Regions from separate parts of the Pseudoalteromonas sp. NZS37 genome, predicted to be linked through region 2. Evidence: predicted binding sites of a transcription regulator. Region 2 holds the regulator's gene; each other region holds the start of a gene.
What was found. The regulator LexA, encoded in region 2, represses DNA repair genes until DNA is damaged. The targets are predictions, from matches to a motif close to TACTGTATNNNNATACAGTA.

Region 1: the regulator LexA is predicted to act here: its motif matches at 4,092-4,111, upstream of I6F47_RS14125 (DUF4007 family protein).
Region 3: the regulator LexA is predicted to act here: its motif matches at 1,894-1,913, upstream of uvrD (DNA helicase II).

Annotation. Positions count from the first base shown of each region.
Region 1 covers NZ_JADYXL010000007.1:60,905-68,425, forward strand. The annotation lists gene I6F47_RS14105 (phospholipase D-like domain-containing protein) at 1-41, opposite strand, end outside; gene I6F47_RS14110 (hypothetical protein) at 34-438, opposite strand; gene I6F47_RS14115 (ATP-binding protein) at 492-2,297, opposite strand; gene I6F47_RS14120 (DEAD/DEAH box helicase) at 2,309-3,964, opposite strand; gene I6F47_RS14125 (DUF4007 family protein) at 4,198-5,136, shown strand; gene I6F47_RS14130 (hypothetical protein) at 5,138-7,521, shown strand, end outside.
Region 2 covers NZ_JADYXL010000012.1:71,785-79,305, forward strand. The annotation lists gene ctaD (cytochrome c oxidase subunit I) at 1-1,284, opposite strand, end outside; gene coxB (cytochrome c oxidase subunit II) at 1,284-2,426, opposite strand; gene lexA (transcriptional repressor LexA) at 2,910-3,527, opposite strand; gene I6F47_RS18220 (PaaI family thioesterase) at 3,695-4,135, shown strand; gene I6F47_RS18225 (hypothetical protein) at 4,136-4,516, opposite strand; gene I6F47_RS18230 (hypothetical protein) at 4,830-5,555, shown strand; gene I6F47_RS18235 (chaperone modulator CbpM) at 5,631-5,951, opposite strand; gene I6F47_RS18240 (DnaJ C-terminal domain-containing protein) at 5,951-6,919, opposite strand; gene I6F47_RS18245 (endonuclease) at 7,151-7,521, shown strand, end outside.
Region 3 covers NZ_JADYXL010000019.1:364-7,884, reverse strand. The annotation lists gene yrfG (GMP/IMP nucleotidase) at 1-220, shown strand, start outside; gene I6F47_RS19820 (dUTP diphosphatase) at 236-859, opposite strand; gene I6F47_RS19815 (YacL family protein) at 965-1,333, opposite strand; gene I6F47_RS19810 (hypothetical protein) at 1,450-1,674, opposite strand; gene uvrD (DNA helicase II) at 1,978-4,143, shown strand; gene I6F47_RS19800 (GNAT family N-acetyltransferase) at 4,121-6,190, shown strand; gene I6F47_RS19795 (chemotaxis protein) at 6,293-7,141, shown strand.

The sequences.
Region 1 (7,521 bases), on a different contig from region 2:
AAATCAGTTTTTAATTTATCACCCGAAAATAAATTACTCAAAATTCATACTCGCCAATTTATCTTCAAGAAACTCACTCAATCGAGAAACATACTTTATATCTCTCCCTTGTACCTTCTCATTAGTTGTTTCAAATGTCATTTGACACATACTAATGATGAAAAAATTTATTATTTGTTTTTGTTCTTTTGATGACTTTGAATAGACTTTTTCATAAAAAGGGTGGCTTCCATTTATACCTATATACAAATGATTATTTAAAAAATTAAATTCAAAAGCATCATGTGATTTATTTTTTACAATCTGGATACTTGTATTCAACTCTTTTGGAAACTGCAAAGCTACTTCAGCGACTTGCTGTTCTAGATCATTACGAACTGTAGGAGCTTTTTTTCTTTTTTTTAAAAAATAGCTTACGGGATCAAATAGTGTTTTCATATTCTAAGCCTTATCTAAGGCTAACAACTTTAATATTGTTAGCCCTACCCACATTAAAGGTCTAACTCTTCAAACATCTCTTCAATAACTTCACCCCAATCATTACGTGCTCTTTCAAGTTGGCGTCGTTTATTTTCATTAGTTGTAGAGTCTTCCATCAATGCCCAAGCTCCTAGCAGCACTTTAAATATCATTTTATCTTTATCTGACATTTGGCTTAAGAATTTTGTATATAACTCATGCTCAGGATTAATAATAAGTACGGCAATACCTTGAAGGTTTTCTACTTCGAAAAAAGATTGATTAGAAGTTTTACTATATTGAACACTTATTCTAGATTGTAAATCTTCCATTTTCTTAGTAGTTAATTTTGCATTTGCCTCATCATAGCCAAAATCATCGACGAGCTTTTTCTCTAGCTTTTTATAGTCAGGCTCTTGAGCTAAAGTATTCCCGGGGTTCACTTCATCGCGCTTATTCATTACTGTATTAACTAAAATGCTTACCTTATCGTCTTCATTCAACTCAGGAGTTACAGTACCTACTTTTGTTGTTGGTAACAATTTTGCTTTTTTACGAGCGTTAGCAACTACTTTTTTAAGTCTGGTCGATATTTCAAAAAGTACAGCTCTCTCTTCATCACCATTCTCTCGTAAATATTCGATAATCAGGTCATCTTTTTCAATTACATCCTTTTCATCTAAATCCATTTTATCCGCATCTAATTCTTTTAAGTTATGAGCATGCTGCTTATTATTTGTAACGCCTAAAACTTCATCTAGTGAAGGAGGAATATCAATCTCAACTCCCATAAAACGCGCTTTATATGCATCATCTTTTAAGAAGAACTCATTAGTAATAAGCTCAATTTCACGGTCTGCCCTCATTACAGATATCCCGAAATTTCTTAAGCAGTCTTTCCCATACTCAGTTTTACCAGCTTGGTTCTCACTACCTAAATTAAGAATCCTAGTGATCATCTCAGATCTAGCAACTGAGCTTCTAATATGAATCGTATGCTGAGCACCTTGGAACTCAACCTTAAAAGGAAAAGACTCCAGCTCTTCAAAGAAAGTAGGGGTTTCATCAACATGTAACCCAGGAAGATCCGGTAGAGCAGAATCTGCAGTCAAGTAAAGGGGGTCATTTGCTTTAATAAAACCTGTTTTAGTTTCGCGTTCTAAAGCCTGCATTTTAGAACCACCAAAAGTATCAAAAACTTTAAATTGAACTGAACACTGACCTTTAGAGATAAACCTACGGTACATTCTACCTATTTCATATTGTGATTTAGCAAATAATGTTGAAGAGCGCTTCCACTTTAATTTATCTAGATTTGACCATAATACAAATGTACCTGACTCAGGCATGTCTCCGTCAAACATTGAGTCTAAATATTTCTCAGGCATTTCGACTAAAGTTGGTTCTGGTAGGTCGCTATAAATGCCGTCTATGATTTCCTGAACATCTAAATACGTATAATAAATCTCATGTTTATTTTTCCAACTCCATACTTGAATTCTTTTACATTGAGAAACAGATGCATTAGGTAAACCCATACCAAACTTACCCATTCCTTTAGTATCATCATTTAATAAGTTGCCATCTTTATCTTTCTCGCGACCAGACTCACCAAAACCCAAAGCTGAAGCTAATAAGCTCTGTGACATCCCAGCCCCATTGTCGACAATAGCAATCTCTTCAATAGTTCTTTTTTGATTTTCAAAAATTAAGATTTCAACTTTGTCTGCCCCAGCCTGAATTGAGTTATCTGCTAACTCAGCAATAGCGTAAGCGGTATCTTTATAGCCGTTAGAGCGCGCGGAAATAATATATTGTTTAGGGTTTACTAAAGACATTTTATAATCCTTTAAAGTTTTTCATTTTCAAGCTCTGTCCACATTTCATTCCAATGCTTAAAAGCTAAATTAACATTATTAAACTCTGATATTTCATCTAGCACTGTATATATACGTGCCGTTTTAGGAGTTAAAGAGGGATTACCGCGTAATGCGCGGCCTATCATTTGTAGATATAAGACTAAGGAGTTAGTGGGTCGGGCTATAATTGCAACATTTGTTTCTGGAGCATCAAAGCCTGTAGTAAGCATTTCGCAATTCACTAAAACATCTAAATCGCCATTCTTATAATTATCGATAATTTGAGTTTTTTCTTCAGAAGTAGTGCTTTTACTATCAACAGATGCAGCTTTAACGCCCATGCAGCATAAAGAAAAGGCTAAGTTTCTCGCATGCTCAATATCACAAGCAAAAATAATCAATTTTGAATTATTGCTTTTTACTTCATGAACTGCTGTTTTAAGAATAATAGAATTACGATTGTTAGAACTGCTAAGTTTTTTTAACAACTCACTCTCAGTGAAATGACTTAAAGCACTGGTATTTTTATAAATATCTATATCGTCATAATTTAGTTCGATAAACTGAGGATCAGCTAGATAATTCTCTTTTATCAAGAACTCCATTGGTTGATAAGGCGCAACATCCATAGTAATTTTATTATTACCAAAAAGCTCAGCAAGAGCTTTGTTCTCCGGATCTAATTCAGGTTTATCATCTTTATAAACACGCCCAGGCGTAGCCGTTAAACCAACTAACTTAGCTTGTGGAGAAAACTCCAAAAACCGCTCTAAAACGTCTTTATAAGTCGAAGCTAATGCTCGATGAGCCTCGTCAAAAATAACTAATGTTATTTTTTTATCAAATGCTGCGGTTTGATGCGGTGTCATTGAGTTGTAATAAGAAACTAATTTTTGTAATCCCCCTACAACAAAGCCGCTTTTGATACTTTCAAGTGAAAAGTTATTAGAACCATAATAACGACCTTGGATAATTTCTCTATTACCCAATTTTTGCCAAGCTTTACTGAATTCTTCAGATGCTTGTTCACATAAAATTTCAGAATTAGCTAACCAAAGTACCATCGCATCTTTTTTTGTCATCAAATGACGACATGCTATGTGCATAGCAGTTCGGGTTTTACCAGCGCCAGTAGGTAGGTGGATTATCGCTTTATTATTATTCCCAAACTCTATCGAATTAAATACCTTATCTGATATCTCTATTTGATAAGGGTATAATCCATACTCAGGCTTTACAGTGCGGAACGCTTTATATTCTTCGGTTTTATTGCTGGAATCTATAAAATTAAACCCTAAAGAATTCAAAAATGTAACTAGCCCGAGCTGTGAATTGCAGAAACCTTTTACATTTACGTAGTGTTCAGGATTAATTTCGTTTACATAAGAGCCGTTTATTTTAAAGATTATTTCATTGAGGTCTTCTTTACTCAATCTATCAATAAAATACTCACGGCTTGTTTTAGCTAAAAGTAACCGCGTTGGATTTGAGTTTATTATTGCTTGAACTAATAACTTTTGCTGATTATTTTCATCATAGTATGACTTGTCTATGTTCAAAGTATTCTCAAAGAATGACAATGAATCTTGACCTGCGAGAAACTTTAAAGCATTAACACTAAAACAGTTTAGACACTTTTGAAACACATCTTCTCCTTAAGATTTAAAAATTAAAAGCACTTATTAAATTCACACGATTAAGTTCGCATTCATATTTCCAGAGACTACAACAAAAGTATGTACCTAACAAGGTGTTATACTCATAGCTAATAACTACTGTACATAAATACACATTCTGAGATAAAGTTCTTTCGCTGCTACAAAAATAAAGTTAACATTGCTCTTGGACATTCTCTCCAATTAAAGGTTACAAAATTAGCATGAAAGCGAAATTTACAGGGCATGACACCTTTCCTTTACGCTACGGATGGCTATTCAAAGCTATTAATCATTTGAATAATAAAAGCAATTTTTCGTCTAGCGAAGACAGTATTCGCAATTCTGTTGTTGAATTAGGTGTTGGTAAAAATATGGTAAAGGCGATTCAGTATTGGGCTGAATCAAGCAATGTAATAAAAAGAAGTCCTCAAAGTGAATATGGTCATTATGTGACTGATAGTGGTAAATACTTGTTTGGTGCCTTAGATAAAACAGGACAAGATCCTTTTTTAGAATTACCTGGTTCTATTTGGTTACTGCACTTCTGGTTAAATTTTAATAATGAAAGCCTTACGGCTTATCGTTACTTTTTTAATTATTCTAATGTTCAATATTTTGAAAAAAGTAAACTTACCGATGATTGCTATGACGATGCAAAACGATTAGTAAAAACAGAAGTTGGCAACCCTAGTACTCTAAAAAAAGATATTGACTGCTTTTTAAATACTTACAGTAAAAAACAAAAAAATAGTACTGCTAAAAAAATAACTAAAGTCGATGAGGATCACTTTACTTCGCCTCTATCTGAGCTGAACTTACTACAAGATAACGGGGGCGGATTCTATATAAGTAATTTGTCTGAGCGTCCTGAATTACCTGTTGAGATATTTATTTTTGCCTTACTTGAATTTTTTAATAACGAAACTCAAGATTCAAACGTTGGCACTATCGATTTTGACTCGCTTCTGACAAAACCTTGCTCTCCGGGAAGAATTTTTAGGCTTTCAGAGTCGGGCTTAGGTCAAAAGTTAGACGAGGCGCAAGAATTTACTGATAAGCACGTAACTTGGGTTGATTCACTAGGATTGAGACAAGTAAGTATATCAGATGATATAAAAGATAACGCTATCAAATACTTAGATATGTACTACGGTAAATAATATGTCAGACACTTTAATTACAATAAATCAACGCTACAAAAGTTCGACACGAATTGATACTGAGAGTACTGATTTTTCTCCATTTATTGATGAATTTGTATTGCATGGCACAGCCATTAATGTACTTGATACCATTAGCCGCGAATTTGAAAATAGCACTCAACGCGCTTTTACTATTACTGGGCCTTATGGGTCGGGTAAATCAACAGTTGCCTTATTTTTATCATGCTTACTTTCTATAGATGTTGAGCAACGTACTTATGCATTGCAAAAGCTGAATAGTGCTCAAAATATTATTACAGATTTTGATAAACGCTTTGCATTAAAAAATGGCTGGCAAACAGTTAAGCATGTATGTGGTTTAGAAGCGCCAGCGAACAGTATTTTAGTTAGCTTACTTAATGCATTTGATGAAGACTTTGATAAAACAGAAATAGCTGATTTTGATGATGATAAATGCTTAGCTGAAATAAAAAAATTATTACAGAAACCCAGTAAAAATGAAGACGGTGTTTTAATTTTACTTGATGAAATGGGTAAAGCACTAGATTACCAGTCTCGTGAAAACAAAGATTTGCATTTATTTCAATCTTTAGCTGATATTGTACAACAAGCAAAACGCCCTGTGCTGCTTATGGGTTTTTTACATCAAGCTTTTTCGGATTATGCTAAAAATAAAGATGTTAAAACTCAAAAAGAATGGAGCAAAGTACAAGGCCGTTACCGTGATTTGAGCTTTAACCCATCAATTGATGAATCTTTGACCCTCGTTGGTGATTCTATTTATAGAGCACCGAAAATAGCAGATGCTATTGAATCAAAGTATGCCAATTTAGTTAATACTGTAAGTGGTGCTTTTGCTAATCAAAATAAAAACGTCAATGCACTGAGTAAAACGTTACCATTAGATCCTATTGTTAGTTTATTGCTTGGCCCTGTTTCTCGTCGTCGTTTTTCTCAGAACGAGCGTAGCTTATTTGGCTTTTTAGCCTCACATGAAAAACATGGTTTTAGAGAGTTTTTAAATAATAGTTACAGTGAGTTTAATGAAGAGCTAGCTTTGTATCGCCCAGAAATGTACTGGGATTACCTTTACCACAATTTACACCATTTAATTGTTACCTCTCAAGATAGTAAAGCGTGGCTCGAAGGCTCTGATGCAATATATAGGGCAGAGCAAAAAGGTGGCGTGCTTCATATAGCTATTACTAAGCTAATTGCGCTATTAACTATTTTCGGTTTTCATCATCAGTTACATGCAAAACGAAACTTCATAAAAGAATATTTTGTATGTCGAGGCTATAAAATTGAAGATGTTGATGATGCGATTGCGGAATTAGAAGCAAGCACTGTTATTATTTATCGCCAAAAACATGATGCTTTGTTTGTGTTTCAGGGCAGCGATATAGATATTAACAATCTTATTAGTGAACAGATTGAAGTTGTTAGTGAAGGTATTGATTGGACTGAAGCATGTGCGACACCACAGAATATTTTAGCGACAGCGCATTACCACAAAACAGGCACTATGCGCTGGGCAACAACTAAACTTTTAAATAAGTTTGATGCTCAAGTATTTGAATCGTTTGTAAAAAAACCTAAAACAGGTGAAGCATTTTTATCTTTTGTTCTACCAACAAATCCTGATGTTGCCAAAACACTTAAAGAAAATGCTAAAACAATGCCATTTGTTGTAATTGGTACTTTTAATGATTTTAGCAATTTAAAGACAGCTGCAATTGAGTTGATAGCACTTCGCAAAATATTAAAAGATGAGAAAAAAATTGCTCATGATTTAATTGCTAAGAATGAGCTTGAGAGCCGAATAAAGTTTGCGCAATCAAATGTAGAGACTGAACTACAAAATTCTTATAAAAATGCTAGCTGGTCATACTTAGGCAAAAAATTAGCATTACTTCCTGTAACAAAAATAGCCTCTGATATTGCAGAAGTCATATTTAGTAAGTCGCCTCCGGTAATAAATGAGTTAGTTAACCGCTCTAAACCTTCGGGGAGTGCAAACAGTGCAATACGAAAATTAATGAATGCAATGTTTGAGAACGGCGATAAAAAAGATCTTGGATTTGATGATAAATCATTCCCTCCAGAAAAGGGTCTTTACCTATCTTGTTTGAAGAGTAAAGGTTGGCACTGCGAAACACCTGAGGGTTACTTATTCCCGAGTGAGTGGAGTAAAGAATCTATAAATGCTAACCCCAAAATGCATGAATTATTTGAAAGCGGTTTTGAGTTCATAAAAAATAACTCAGCTACAAAACATGTAACAATGGCCGAACTTTATGAAATGTGGATGTTACCACCGTTCGGTTTAACCGCAGGTTTGTGTCGCATATATGGTTTAGCATTATTAAAGGCACTTGAAGG
Region 2 (7,521 bases):
TTTAGCTAGCGTGATATTAAACATGTTGCCTGTCCATTTGGGTAGCCAATAATAAGCACCTGCCATTATCGAAAACACAGCCCCTGTTACTAATACATAATGAAAATGCGCCACTACAAAATAAGTATCGTGGTACTGAAAGTCAGCAGGTGTAATTGCCAGCATCAAACCCGAAAAGCCACCTAAGGTAAACAGCACAATAAACGCAATACTAAAAAGCATTGGCACTTCAAAAGTTATTGAGCCTTTCCACATTGTGGCAACCCAATTAAATACTTTTACTCCTGTAGGTACCGATATAAGCATGGTCGCGTACATAAAAAACAACTCGCCAGCGACCGGCATCCCAGTGGTAAACATATGATGAGCCCATACAATAAAGCTCAATAGTGCTATGGAGGATGTGGCGTATACCATTGAGGCATAGCCAAAAAGTTTTTTACGAGAAAAGGTAGGTACTATTGTAGATATAATGCCAAAGGCAGGAAGAATCATTATGTATACTTCGGGATGACCAAAAAACCAAAAAATGTGTTGGAACATCACCGGGTCGCCACCGCCTGCGGCATCAAAAAAGCTGGTCGCAAAATACTTATCGGTAAGTACCATAGTGACAGCTCCTGCAAGCACTGGCATTACCGCTATTAATAAAAAGGCAGTAATTAACCACGTCCATACAAATAAGGGCAACTTCATCCATGTCATGCCTGGGGCACGTAAGTTCACTATGGTTACAATCACATTGATTGCGCCCATTATTGAACTAATCCCCATAATATGTACGGCAAATACAAACAATGCAGTATTATCATTACTGTATGTTGTAGACAGTGGTGCATAAAAAGTCCAACCAAATGCAGGACCCCCACCAGGCATAAATAACGATGCCAATAGGATTAAAAACGCAAACGGTAAAATCCAAAAGCTCCAGTTATTCATTCTTGGCAATGCCATATCTGGCGCGCCAATCATGAGTGGTATCATCCAGTTAGCAAGGCCTGTAAAGGCCGGCATAACCGCACCAAACACCATAATTAAACCATGCACTGTGGTCATTTGATTAAAAAAGTGAGGATCGACCAACTGTAAACCTGGTTGAAATAATTCAGCTCTGATCACCATGGCCATTCCACCACCAATTAAGAACATGGTCAGCGAAAAAATTAAATATAAACTACCTATATCTTTATGATTAGTTGTGTAAAGCCAGCGTTTAAAACCTTTAGCTGGGTGATGAGCATGATGAGCTTCATTGGCGTTAGGTTGTTCTACTATGCGACTCATTAGTTCGCCTCCACTTTGGCATCAAGTGCTGCCTGTATTTGACTCGGTTGAATAACATCACCCGTATCATTACCCCACGCATTACGTTTATAAGTAATAACCGCTGCTAATTGCTTTATAGATAACTGTTTGGCAAATGCTTGCATTGCCGTACCGGGTCGCCCATGGATAACTACATCAATGTGATCTTTTATATCGCCAAGCACTATAGGGCTGCCTTTAAGTGCAGGAAATACACCCGGTAACCCCATGCCAGTAGGCTGATGACATGCAGCACAATTGGCCATATATACTTGTTCGCCTAAAGTCATTAATTCTTCTTTTGGGAGGGTTTTATCAAGTAATGCGGCATCTGCTAATGCTGCTTTTTGTTTAGCTTGCTTTGCATCTGCAAGCCACGTTTTAAAATCAGCCTCAGATTTAGCGACCACCACAACGGGCATAAAGCCATGATCTTTACCACACAACTCAGCACATTGGCCTCGGTAAGTACCTTCTTCGTTTATGTTCGTCCATGTTTCGTTTATAAAGCCGGGATTCGCATCTTTTTTAACTGCAAAATCAGGTACCCACCAAGAGTGAATAACATCGTCAGAAGTCATTAAAAATCGTACTTTTTGATTTATTGGCAGTACGAGAGGTTTATCAACCTCAAGTAAGTAGTTAGGATTTTTATCTGCAAGATTCGCTATTTCATCTTGCGGGGTAGATAAAATAGAGTAGAACTCTACATCTTCACCCATATATTCATAATGCCATTTCCATTGCGAGCCTGTAATTTTAATAGTGAGATCAGCTTTGCTGGCATCTTCCATTGCAATTAGGGTTTTAGTGGCTGGTACTGCCATAGCAATTAAAATAACAAACGGGATTGCAGTCCAAAGTATTTCTACTTTAGTGCTTTCGTGAAATTGGGCAGGTACAGCCCCTTTAGATTTACGGTGATGAATAAGTGCCCAAAACATAATTGCGAACACTATCACCCCAATCACACAACATATTATAAATATGGTCATGTGCAGCTGATATACATTATTGCTTATATCGGTTACGCCTTTGCGCATATTGTATTGGCTGTTAGCCAAAACTGGGTGCGAAAAAACACATAATATAAGCCACAAGGTAGAGGTCAGTTTACCCATGTGACGGCTCCTTTGATGCTATTGCGAATGCAAAGCGAAGAGGCATACGGCTTAAACGCCAATTCGTTATTTTTATTTTTTTAGTCAATCTCATTTAATATTGATTGGTTTTGCTGCGCCAACAACGGGTTTGTGTATATTGTGTGTTCTCAAAACTAAAAAGCTGTGAGTTATTATTAGCTCAGCACATTAATAATTAGCTAAAAAATGAACAACAAGCAAGTTTTAGTATAAAAAACAATCAGGTGATATTGAGTAATTAATAAAAAATCAGTAACCAACTAGGTAACAGTAAGTTCAAAAGATGAGCAAAACAAAGGGGTTTAACGCATTCGAAGGGGGAAAATATAAGTGCAAAAAAGTTTACAGCTTAAATTGTCAGTGAGCTATTTATGCCCTATTTTTAGTGCGAATTTAAAACAAAAAATGCGTACTAATTAGTACGCATTTATAAAACTGCTTGTTTAAAAGCTATTTTTAAAGTCACATCCAATCAGCGTTTCTTATAACGCCAACGGCTAAGCCTTCAATATTAAAAGACTCATTCTCAAGATCTACTTCAATAGATTCAAAATCGTCGTTTTCAGCATGAAGTAATACTTTACGACCCGCTTTCTCAAGACGTTTTACAGTTACGTCTTCGTCTAGGCGGGCAACAACAACTTGCCCGTTTTCAGCGGTTTGAGTACGATGTACAGCAAGTAAATCACCATCCATAATACCAATATCTTTCATGCTCATACCGTTAACGCGTAGTAAAAAATCTGCAGCCGGTTTAAACATTAATGGATCGATTTTGCAGTGACTTTCAACGTGCTCTTGCGCCAAAATAGGTGAACCAGCAGCAACACGCCCTATAAGCGGTAAACCTAATTGTTCTGGCTCTTCTTCTTCAATTAACTGAATACCACGGCTTGCACCTGGTTTCATTTTAATTGCGCCTTTTTTAGCAAGTGCTTTTAAATGTTCTTCAGCAGCATTGGCACTTTTAAAACCTAATGTTTGCGCTATTTCAGCACGTGTAGGAGGCATACCAGTGTCTTTAATAAAAACTTTAATTAGTTCGAGTATTTGAGCTTGGCGGTTCGTTAATGGTCGCATACAACTGGTTTTCCATACAGTACATTTAACTGTGAGTATATACAGTTAAATAAAAATCGCAAATTTAAATTAAGCCTTAAAATAGCCAAAGTAATTTCACTTGTGTACATTTTAGGGATATAACTAAAGCTAGATTTATAAATGATTAAAAAAGCAAAGGAGTCATTATGAGTATTTGGTACCAGCCCATCACTTTAGAGCTGTGCAAGCAGTTAGAACAAGGCATTGATGGCCAAGGAACATTAATGAAAACCATGGGAATAGAAGTCACTGAAATTGGTGATGATTACTTAGTAGCCACTATGCCGGCAATTCCTGAGCATCATAACCCAATGGGAATGGTTCACGGCGGTGCTAACGTTGTACTTGCCGAAACAGTTGCCAGCTATGCAGCTAACTTTGTTGTCGATTTTACAAAATTTTACTGCGTGGGGCAGGAAATTAGCGCAAGTCATTTAAAAGCATCTCGCAGCGGCACTTTAACAGCAACGGCAAGAGCGTTTCATATTGGCAAACGTAGTTCAGTGTGGGAAATAAAAATTACAAATAGCCGCAATGAGCTGTGCTGCGTATCAAAAATGACCGCAGCAGTCGTAGAGCGAAGATAGTTACTTTTCGATTGGGTAAATTGTAATTTCCATACCCGCACCAATCGCAGATATACGTAGTAATGTATCTGCATCTAAGGCTTGATTAAAGCACTTAGGGGAAGTGCCTGATTCAAAACCAATATCAAACGTTCTACGTGAACAGCTTAACCATTGCTTTAGCGCGTTACGCGAACACGATTCAATAAGCTCACATATATGGTTTATTGCTTTGTCAGGCGTGTTTACTACACCTGTTGCTTCAATACGCGCTAATTGACGGTATTCGTCTTTGTCATAATGTAAAATCGTCGCGACTTTTTTCAAGTCTGCCACTAGCAAACTAATATCTTGCTTTGATTCAAGCTCAAGATCTACATTTAAAAATTGAATTTCCGACATCGTTTCGTATTTATCCTCTAATAATTTCATTGCAAACTTTAACGCAGTTTTACCGTTATACCAAATCAACTATGCTCTATTAACCACTTTATATAGATATTTCGCAGCTTTTAAGTATTTTTTAGCGTTTAAAGCTAGCTGGATATCAAACACTCAGCTCAATTAAACAAATAAGTCATGTTAGCAATTTAAGTGTAATCTTTTTTATTTTTAAATGATTACAGTAAGCTATAGTTTAAACTGCGACAAAATGTCGCAGTAACTAATCCCATTAATGTAATAAACTAGCCTCTAAAAATAATAAGACTAAAACATGAATAAAAAAATATTTAAGTATGCTCGCAAGTTACATAAATGGCTCGGTTATTTGCTCACATTACAAATTTTAGCTTGGCTGTTAGGCGGTTTAGTCATGAGCGCTATTCCTCTTGATAAAGTTCATGGGGAGCATCTTGCAACACGTACTCTTAATAACCCATTTACGCAGGCTGATTATGTTGCCTCCCTTAACGATATTGCATCTCAGGTGGTTAATCCAACACAAATAATTTTTGAGAACTTTTTAACCACACCTATAATTACAGTTATAAATAAAGATGAACAGCAAAGCTTTAACGGTATAACAGGCCGGCCTTTTGAGCCGCCAACTAAAATACAAATTACCGCAAATGCTAAAGCACACTTACTTATTGATGCTCAAGTAACAAGCGCTATATTGCTAAAGCAAGGTATGCGAGAAGTTGGATATAAAACCAATGTTTGGCAGGTACAATTTGACGACACATTTAACACAACACTGTACTTGTCAGAAAATAACGGCAGAGTTGTCACCGTTCGCAGCACACTATGGCGAATTTTCGACTTTTTTTGGATGTTACATATTATGGATTACGATGAGCGAGAGGATTTTAATAATCCGCTGCTTATTAGTTTTGCAGCAACCAGCGTACTTTTTTGCCTAAGTGGAATATTACTACTTATGCAAAACATACGACTAAAACGATTTATCCGAATTAAAAGTAAGAATAAATCAAAGTAGTCATATTGGTTTTTAAGAACTAGCGCACTCTCACCAAAGAGTAAATAAGCCCTAGGAAGTACCCAAGGGCAGATTTTATTCCAAGTGTTTAAATCGACTCAAATGTCGCTTTAACATTTCGTTTTCGAAAATCAACTCATCACGCTCATCCAGCAATTGTAAAACTAAAGCTATTGCCGACCAATCTAACGAAAAGTCATGTTGAATACGGGCCGCTTTTTTAACTAAGGTCACTGCAGATACCGTAAATTGCCACTGCGTAACATGCTTCCCCTCAATTGGAACCGCAATATTGTGCTCAACTAGCTCATATAAAATTGCTTCGCTAATATCACTACTCAAACATAGCTCTTTGCTAGTAAGTAAATCATCTTTTTGTGTCACGATAATTTGCATTATGGCTTGCTCCAGTTATTACGGGGATCAAAGTGAGCTTTTTCGGCTAATTCTTCCCAAAGTTTTTTACTGGTATCATCAACAGATGTTGGATTAACAATTTTAAGCACAGCAAATAAATCACCTTTGGCTTTTTTACTCATTAATCCCTTACCTTTAATACGCAAGCGTTGACCAGACTGACTATTAGATGGAATAGTTAATTGGATTTTGCCTGCCAACGTAGGTAAATTTATTTTTGTACCAAGAGCCGCTTCCCATGGTGCAAGAGGGACGACTATATTTAGGTTATGACCTTCAACATCAAATAATGGGTGGGGCACTAAACTAATTTGTAAGTACAAGTCGCCATTTTGCCCGTTCGCTGACCCTAATCCGCCTTGCCCTTTTAGTCGAATTCGTTCGCCATTTACTGAACCTCCGGGAATTTTCACTTTAAGTGATTTTTTAATTTCAGAGACACGACCACTACTATCTCGCTGCGGTAACATAAACTCAACAGGCTTAACGGTATCAACTAAAGTCTCTTCAAGAAAAATCGGGAACTCTATTTCCACATCTTGTCCTTTTTGCGCGCGAGCGGCGTTACTTCTGCTCTGCCCGGAACGATTGAATCCACCGGCGCCGCCAAACATTGAATTAACAAAATCAGAAAACTCTTGATCGGTTTGAGGATCGCTTTGCTGATAATTACTTTGCGATGAGGCATTGTTACCACCATAATTACCTTGCTGTTGACGAGCACGATTTTGTTGATGACGACGTAACTCGTCGTATTTAGTGCGTTCTTCTTTGTTATGAATGACTTCGTAAGCTTCTGCTATTTCTTTAAACTTATCTTCTGCTTGAGGCTCTTTGCTTACATCTGGGTGATATTTTCTGGCTAATTTTTTATAAGCTACTTTAACCGCTTTATCGTCTGCATCAGGCGATATTCCGAGCACTGCATAATAATCAACAAATTTCATTTGCAATCCAAATCCCCATATTGAGTAAGCTTTAAGCATACTCCTTAACGTATAATCTTGTGTGGTTAAAATACGATAAATAGTAAGAAATAAATGAATAGTGAAAATAACTTTGAATAAAAAATTAATCGGACACTTTTTAGTAATATAAGTGCAGGCCTTAAGTTAACTTTATCTTTTATCTTCAAGGCTTTAAACTGCCTGTTCCTGTAGTTCACATTTGTGATGGATATGACTCGATTTATTCTGGCCTTACTGGCTTGTTGTGTGTGCGTTTCGGTATCAGCCGAACAATTTACCCGTTTTTCAACGGCTAAAAGACATTTAATTAAAACCCTCCCTGGCAACGCCAAAAGTATTTACTGCGGTTGTGATATTAAAAAAGAAGGCAAAAAACTCATTCCTGATCCTTCTAACTGTGGTTACATTCCTCGAAATACACTTACCCGCTCAGGCAAAGTAAATGTACGAGCACTACGTATTGAATGGGAACACATTGTTCCGGCGTGGGAATTTGGTCATCAGCTACAATGTTGGCAAGATGGCGGACGTAAAAACTGCCGTAAAGTAAGTGCTAAATTTAGAAAAATGGAAGCCGATAT
Region 3 (7,521 bases), on a different contig from region 2:
AGTAAGTAAAGAGCAACAAAGTTTGTGGCACCAAGTACAAAAAGACTTAGGATTTAATAAGCAGCGCACTTTGTTTGTAGATGACAGTGTGCCGGTTTTGAATGCCGCACGAGAATACGGCATTGAGCACTTACTTGCAGTTGCTAACCCAGATAGCCAACAACCACATAACGAAATAGCCGATTACCTAAGTGTTACCGACTATCGTAAGATTATCTAACTCAACTTACGTGACTTAAATTTTTGGGTAACGCGCTTCTAGCCCTTGATATACTAACTTTGCAAAATCTGCATGTTCTGTATCAAGGCTTTTAACTACTTCAACTAAATGCTCGTTATCTTCTTGCCCATTCCATTCTTTAATATAGCTACCATCTTTGTAACCGTGATCTTGGCGGAAAAAGTTTAACGTATTTTTACCTACGTAGCCGCGATATAAATCATCAATATCCATACCCATTTGCGCCATACAGCCGGCAAAGGCACCTGCATTAAACGTTTTATCTGCAACTGCAGAAGCCGCTAATATCTCTAGTGTTTGTTTAAAGTCATCAGCTTGTTGAGCATTACTAAGCTCAGTTTCAAGTTGCTTTGCTAAGTCTTCGTAGCTAGTTTCGCCGTCAATTCTAAGCGATAGACCAAAATGAAAAATATCAACCAACTCTAAAATAACTTGTTCAGTATCTGGTGTTTGTTTTTTCCACCATTTCCAACCATGATGATCCAACATTTCAGCACACTCAACCCAAATAGCGCGGTACCATTCAAACCCTTGAGTAAACCATTGCTCATGTACTTTAGTATTCATGGCGTTTTGCATTTCTAGCATCACTACTAGCTTGTTTAAATTGGCAGACATATCAGTTCCTGTCGTTTTGATTGGCGTAATGTTCGTTGGTGTAATAATACAGATAAAATGCTGATTGTGCATTGCTGTATATTTTTATTAGTGTGCTAGTTATGTTTATCGTGACGTCGTAAACTCATGCCATGAATCAATTAAATCAATGAAATCTTCAAAGCCACAACCACTACTTAAGCCATTTTCTTCAAGCGCTAAATCGTCATCTTGATACGCTATTAGGTCTTCGCTGTCTTGATGAAGCGCATGGGCTTCAAATAATGCTTCGTCTTTCGTTAATATTAAATCTATTTCTTGGCCTTTTAGCGTTAGCGGCTCATAGCTTGAACTCACCGATGCAATAAGCGCTTGCACCATGGCTACTTTGTCTTTGCCTATTTCTTCGTTTAGCCAGCGACCAATAATAGCGTGTTCACTGCTTATTTTAATACGTAGCCCACTAATAGGGTCGCGAATAAATTGATATTCCATAGGGTTTGCCTGTAAATCTTTAATTGCGTAATTATATACGTAAACGCCCGTAAACCACAGGACATATAAAGTAAAATAGCGCCACATGGGCGCTATTTTACTCAACTTGAAAACCGTTAACTTCGCGATCTATAACGCGCTGCGTCAATAATCGACCATAAGTAAATAATAGGCACAAGTACAAAGCCTACAAGCACATAAATTAGTGCGTAACTTATTATAATAGCGAGTGCAAAAAATATAGCCGCTAAAATACGCCCTTGCACTAACTGCCCTAAACCAGGAAAAAATATATTACATAATGCTGCGATTACGTTACCGCCAGAACCTTGATCTGCCATACTAACCTCTGTATTTATTTGATTTTATAATTATTTACTTACACACTCTATGCCAATTTATTAAAGCTTACAAATCAAATAGTTAAATTAGTCTAGATTTAGAGAGTTAGTAAATTTTGCTAACTTTAGGTCAAATTAGCAATTTTTGTTATGTGTTTGCACTTTTCTATTCGCTCAATTAATTAGCAAGTTACTCGTTTTGAACACTATTTTATAAATAGCTGTTTATAAAAACAGTATTTTATTTAGCCTAACAAAAACACCTGTTATACTGGCCACAATATTGATTAAAAAGGCGTAACGATGGACGTTTCACAATTACTCGATGGCTTAAATGACAAACAACGCGATGCCGTTGCAGCCCCACTACAAAACATGCTGGTATTAGCAGGTGCTGGGTCTGGTAAAACACGAGTGTTAGTTCATCGTATTGCGTGGCTTATGCAAGTTGAGCAAGCCTCCGCTTACAGTATTTTTGCAGTTACTTTTACTAATAAAGCCGCTAAAGAAATGCGTGGCCGCGTTGAAGAAACACTAAAAGCGCCTGTAGGTGGTATGTGGATTGGTACTTTCCATGGTTTATCGCATCGTATTTTACGTGCTCATCACCGTGAAGCTAATTTACCAGAAGCCTTTCAAATTTTAGACTCTGACGATCAGCTTCGGATGATCAAGCGCTTATTAAAATCGATGAATATTGATGATAAAAAATGGCCCGCTAAGCAATTTGGCTGGTACATAAGCGCCAAAAAAGATGAAGCACTTCGCCCTAAAGATATTCAAGCATACGATATTAATGAGCAAATGATGCTGCGTGTTTATGCCGCCTATCAAGAGGCCTGTGATAGAGCGGGCCTAGTTGATTTTGCTGAAATATTACTACGCAGCTACGAAGTGTTAAAAAATAACCCTACGTTACTGCGTCATTATCAGCAACGCTTTGCGCATATGCTCGTAGACGAGTTCCAAGATACAAATACCATTCAATATGCTTGGTTAAAATTACTTGCTGGCGATACTAACAGCATTATGATTGTAGGCGACGATGACCAAAGCATTTATGGTTGGCGTGGTGCTAAAATCGAAAACATTAAACGTTTTTTAACTGACTTTAGCGCAGAAACCATTCGTCTTGAACAAAACTACCGCTCAACAGCGACTATTTTGAAAGCGTCTAACGCATTAATTCAAAATAACTCAGAACGTATGGGTAAAAGCTTGTGGACCGACGGTAACGACGGCGAGCCAATCTCTATTTATGCAGCATTTAATGAGTTAGACGAAGCACGCTTTGTAAGTAGCAAACTACGAAGCTGGTTAAATGCAGGTAATGCCCTACAAGATGCCGCAATTTTATACCGTAGTAACGCGCAATCTCGTGTACTCGAGGAGGCCATGCTGCAAGAAGGCTTAAAATACCGTATTTATGGTGGTATGCGATTCTTCGAACGACAAGAAATTAAAGATGCGTTGTCGTACTTACGTCTAGTGGGTAATCGTCAAGACGATGCCGCGTTTGAACGTGTAATTAATACGCCAGCACGCGGTATTGGTGATAAAACATTGAGCCATATACGTGATTGTGCACGAGCAGAATCATTACCGCTTTGGTATGCCGCAAAAGCAATTGTAGAACAACAGCATTTATCTGGTCGTGCTTCTGGTGCAGTAAGTAAGTTTGTAGAACTAGTTGAACAAATAGAAGATAAAATTAGCGATCTAACTTTGCATGAGCAAGCCAAGTACACAATTCAAACCTCAGGCTTGATGGCAATGTACCAAGCTGAAAAAGGTGAAAAAGGCCGTGCTCGCGTAGAAAACTTAGAAGAACTAATTAGCGCATGTGACCAGTACGAACTTCCTGAAGACGAAGAATACAGCTCGCCTTTACAAGGCTTTTTAGCACATACATCACTTGAGTCAGGTGAAGGGCAGGCAGAAGAACACGAAGACGCTGTTCAAATGATGACACTTCACTCAGCTAAAGGCTTAGAGTTTCCGTTAGTGTTTATGGTGGGCGTAGAAGAAGGCATGTTCCCTTCTCAGCAAAGTAACGAAGAGTCGGGTCGCTTAGAAGAAGAGCGCCGCCTTTGTTATGTAGGCATGACACGAGCAATGGATAAGTTATACATTAGCCATGCTGAGAGTCGCCGCTTATACGGGCAAGAAAAATACCATAGCCCATCACGCTTTTTACGCGAAATACCTGAGGACTGCGTAGAAGAAATCCGTATTAAAACACAGGTTTCTCGCCCGCCTGCCGCCGGGCGTTTTAGCGCATCAGTTAGCCATGCCGCATTTGAAGACAGTGGCTTTAACTTAGGACAACGAGTTTTGCATGCTAAGTTTGGTGTTGGTACCGTACTTAATTACGAAGGCAGTGGCGCGCAATCTCGCGTACAAGTTAACTTTGACGACCTTGGCAGTAAATGGTTAGTAACGGCCTATGCACGATTACAAGCTGTATAAAGCTCACCTAAATGAGTTAGAACAACAACTAGCTGGCGCGTATCATCGTCAGCTAGTGTTGATTACGGGCAGCCCTGCTTGGTGTTATGAATTACTTAACTCATTAATAGATGAAAACAATACACTTGTTGTATCAAAGCAGTGCGCGATTAAAAATTCGTACTGGCCTACTCGCACTCACCAAATTTTAGGGCAAGAATTTGCTCATGCTGTTTACAATGGTTTTAGTGGTTTACACCCTGATAAACTTGCAGCACTTACCGGCACCGTTAAAGCAGGCGGTATACTGTTTTTATTACTGCCCGAATTAAATGATTTAGCCTCTTGGCAAGACCCCTCATTAAGTACAGTGCAATCACACGGTCAGAGTATTGACTACAGTTTATTTAATCAACGTTTCGCGGCTATTATTAAGCAATTACCCGCTTTTCATTTTAGTGAAAAAAATGGCTGTATTAGTAATCTCGTCAGCTCTGTTACGGATAATAAAATTGATTATCTACCACAGCAAAACTGCGTTGAACAAATAGTAAAAGTAGCTAATGGCCGTGCCAACAGACCTTTACTCATTAATGCCGATAGAGGTAGAGGCAAGTCGGCAGCACTTGGCTTAGCTGCCGCAAAATTGACTGATAAAAAAGTAATTATTTGCAGCACTCAGTTTAAAGCGACCCATAGTAGCTTTAAACATTTAGCCAACGAGCTGAGCCTTCAATACAACGCTGAACATAAACAGCTCGCCAACTTGCACTACGTTGCACCTGACGCGTTATTAAATGCATTACCTGAATGCGATTTATTACTCATTGATGAAGCTGCCGCGATCCCTGTACCGTTATTGCTAAAAATGCTAGCTCATTACCCTCGTATAGTCTTTGCAAGTACACTGGTTGGGTATGAGGGCAATGGTAGGGGTTATACCATTCGCTTTAGTAACTATATAAAAGCGCACTATAAAGCCTCTAAAGTTGTAACGCTTGATGAGCCACTGCGTTTTGCTAAACACGATCCCCTCGAGAAGCACATTCGCACCTTGCTTGCACTCGATGCACAATACAAAGAGTTAAGTAGTGAGCAATTAGAGCAGCCAGTTCATAGCGAAATAACTCAGCAATCCCTTGTAAACAATGAGCCTTTACTGCAACAAGTTATTGCCCTGCTTGCATTGGCTCACTATCAAAGTAGTGTAAACGATTTACGCCAACTACTAGACGCACCATCGCAACGAATATTCATCAGCAAAATTAACAATCAATTAGTTGGTGTATGTTTAATCGCAATAGAAGGTGGTTTAAGTGAAGAACTTGCTCTACAGGTTATAAGCGGAGAGCGCCGCCCACAGGGTCATTTAATGGCTCAAACCCTCTCACAACTTAGTTTTAATAATGACTACTTAACACAGTTGAGCGCTCGCGTTGTACGAATAGCGATTGATCCGAGTTCTCACAATATGGGTTTTGGTAAAAAGCTACTTAGCTATTGCGAGTCGCAAGTAAAAAGCCAATGTAGTTGGTTTGGTGCAAGCTTTGGCGCAACAGCGCAGCTACTTAACTTTTGGCAAAAACAAGGGTTTGATACCGTAAAACTGGGATATCAACGCGATAAAAGCACAGCTGAACATTCAGCGCTTGTGGTTAAATGCTTAAGCAACAAAAGTGCAATTATCCAACCTTTGAAAAAGCAGTTTAAAAACGACTTTTTTTATGCTCTTTTAACACATTTTAAAACACTAGATTGGCAACTTGTAAGTATTTTAATTGTAGGATTTAGCGATGAGTTAGTAAGCCCCGAGACTCGCGAACGATTAGCCTTGCTCGTAAACAGTAACTTCACTCAATTTAATATCTCTGCGACTCTCTGGCAGGTAGTGAATCAGTCTCCTTCTTGTATGTCTCAATTAACAGAGTCTGATAAACAACTTTTAATAAAGTTAGTGCTGCAAAATGAATGTAATGAAAAAGTGATTCAACACTTAGGTTTATTAGGAAAAAAGCAGCTTGAGAATCAATTTAAACGTGCCATAAAAAACCTCACTAGTGCCATCTAATAACTCCTAGTTACCTATCTCTATTAAATCTTACCCTTCTTTAAGCTATTTATTTAATTTGTTCTATCCTTAAAGCATTAACAGGTAAATTAAGATAAAGGCATGGAATTAATAAACTTTAAAGTGGGCTGCAAAACAATTTCACTTAAAATACTCGATATTTTATTAACAGAGCGCTTTGACAATAATCTAACAACTTTACCCAACAATAATAAAAGCTTTATTGGTGTTAAAGATTATATGGATATACCAACGCCTGTGTTTGATTTAGGTATTATTTTAAATAATATCTCAACCGAACAAAGTAATGCGCATGTACTAAAACAACTAAGAACATGGCAAGAAAAACTATTAAACTGGTTCAATACCCTTCAAAGTACCTTGCTAAATAGCTCGGCTTCTATTTCAAGCAATGATGCAGAACTACAAGATTTTGTTCTGTTTTACAAAGAGTTCAACACCGATAATGAAGACTTAAAACTAACAATGTCTCGACTTAACGAACCTTTCCAATCATTGCTAGAAACGGTAAAAGAAGCTATATCAGCTCATAATCAAAGCGATTATAAACAAGTATCAGCTCTGCTCAAAAAAATTAAGCGTAGTAACCTAATTCAGCTAGAGCGTTTATTCGAATCAGCTAAAGAGCAAATAACCTTAGACTATAAACCTATTATTGTTTTTACCACTAAAGACGGCTTAAACCCACACGTAGGGTTATTGGTAGATAAAGTCGAAGATAATATCGACTATAAAAAAGAAGACATTAAACCACTAGATAAGCTCACTGAGGTTGGTTTTGATCTAGACCCACAAACTAAAAATATGATGCGAGGATTAATCAAGCTTTCACAAAAGCACAGTGTATTAATTGATCCAAGCGTAATATTTAAACCAACACAACTAGAAGAATCTGAAAGTGAAGAAACTCAAGCTTACGGACTATTTTAAATAGTCTTTAGATTTGGTTATAAACTTTAGCACTGAAGTAAGGAGCTATTCTACTCGACTTGTACATTTAGATAAATTGGAGAGAAATCGAGTGCGTAATGTTAGTTACTCATATTTCACTTTTCTGCAAACGTAAAAAAGCCCGAATCGTTAGATCCGGGCTCGCTACAATGTGAAGTCGGTGCGCTACGCAGTAGAATGTCATAGTGCCCACAGCAGTAGAAAGTCACGTAGCAAATGCTACTTTATTGGCCGACTGAGATATTGAGGGTTTTGTTGTGATTTTAACGTCAGGAGTCGCGACGCTTGCCCGACCTGCGTGCTAGGTGTTGATGTGAGTGTATGTTAATTGCGCGCATTTTACTTTTCTGCAGACGTAA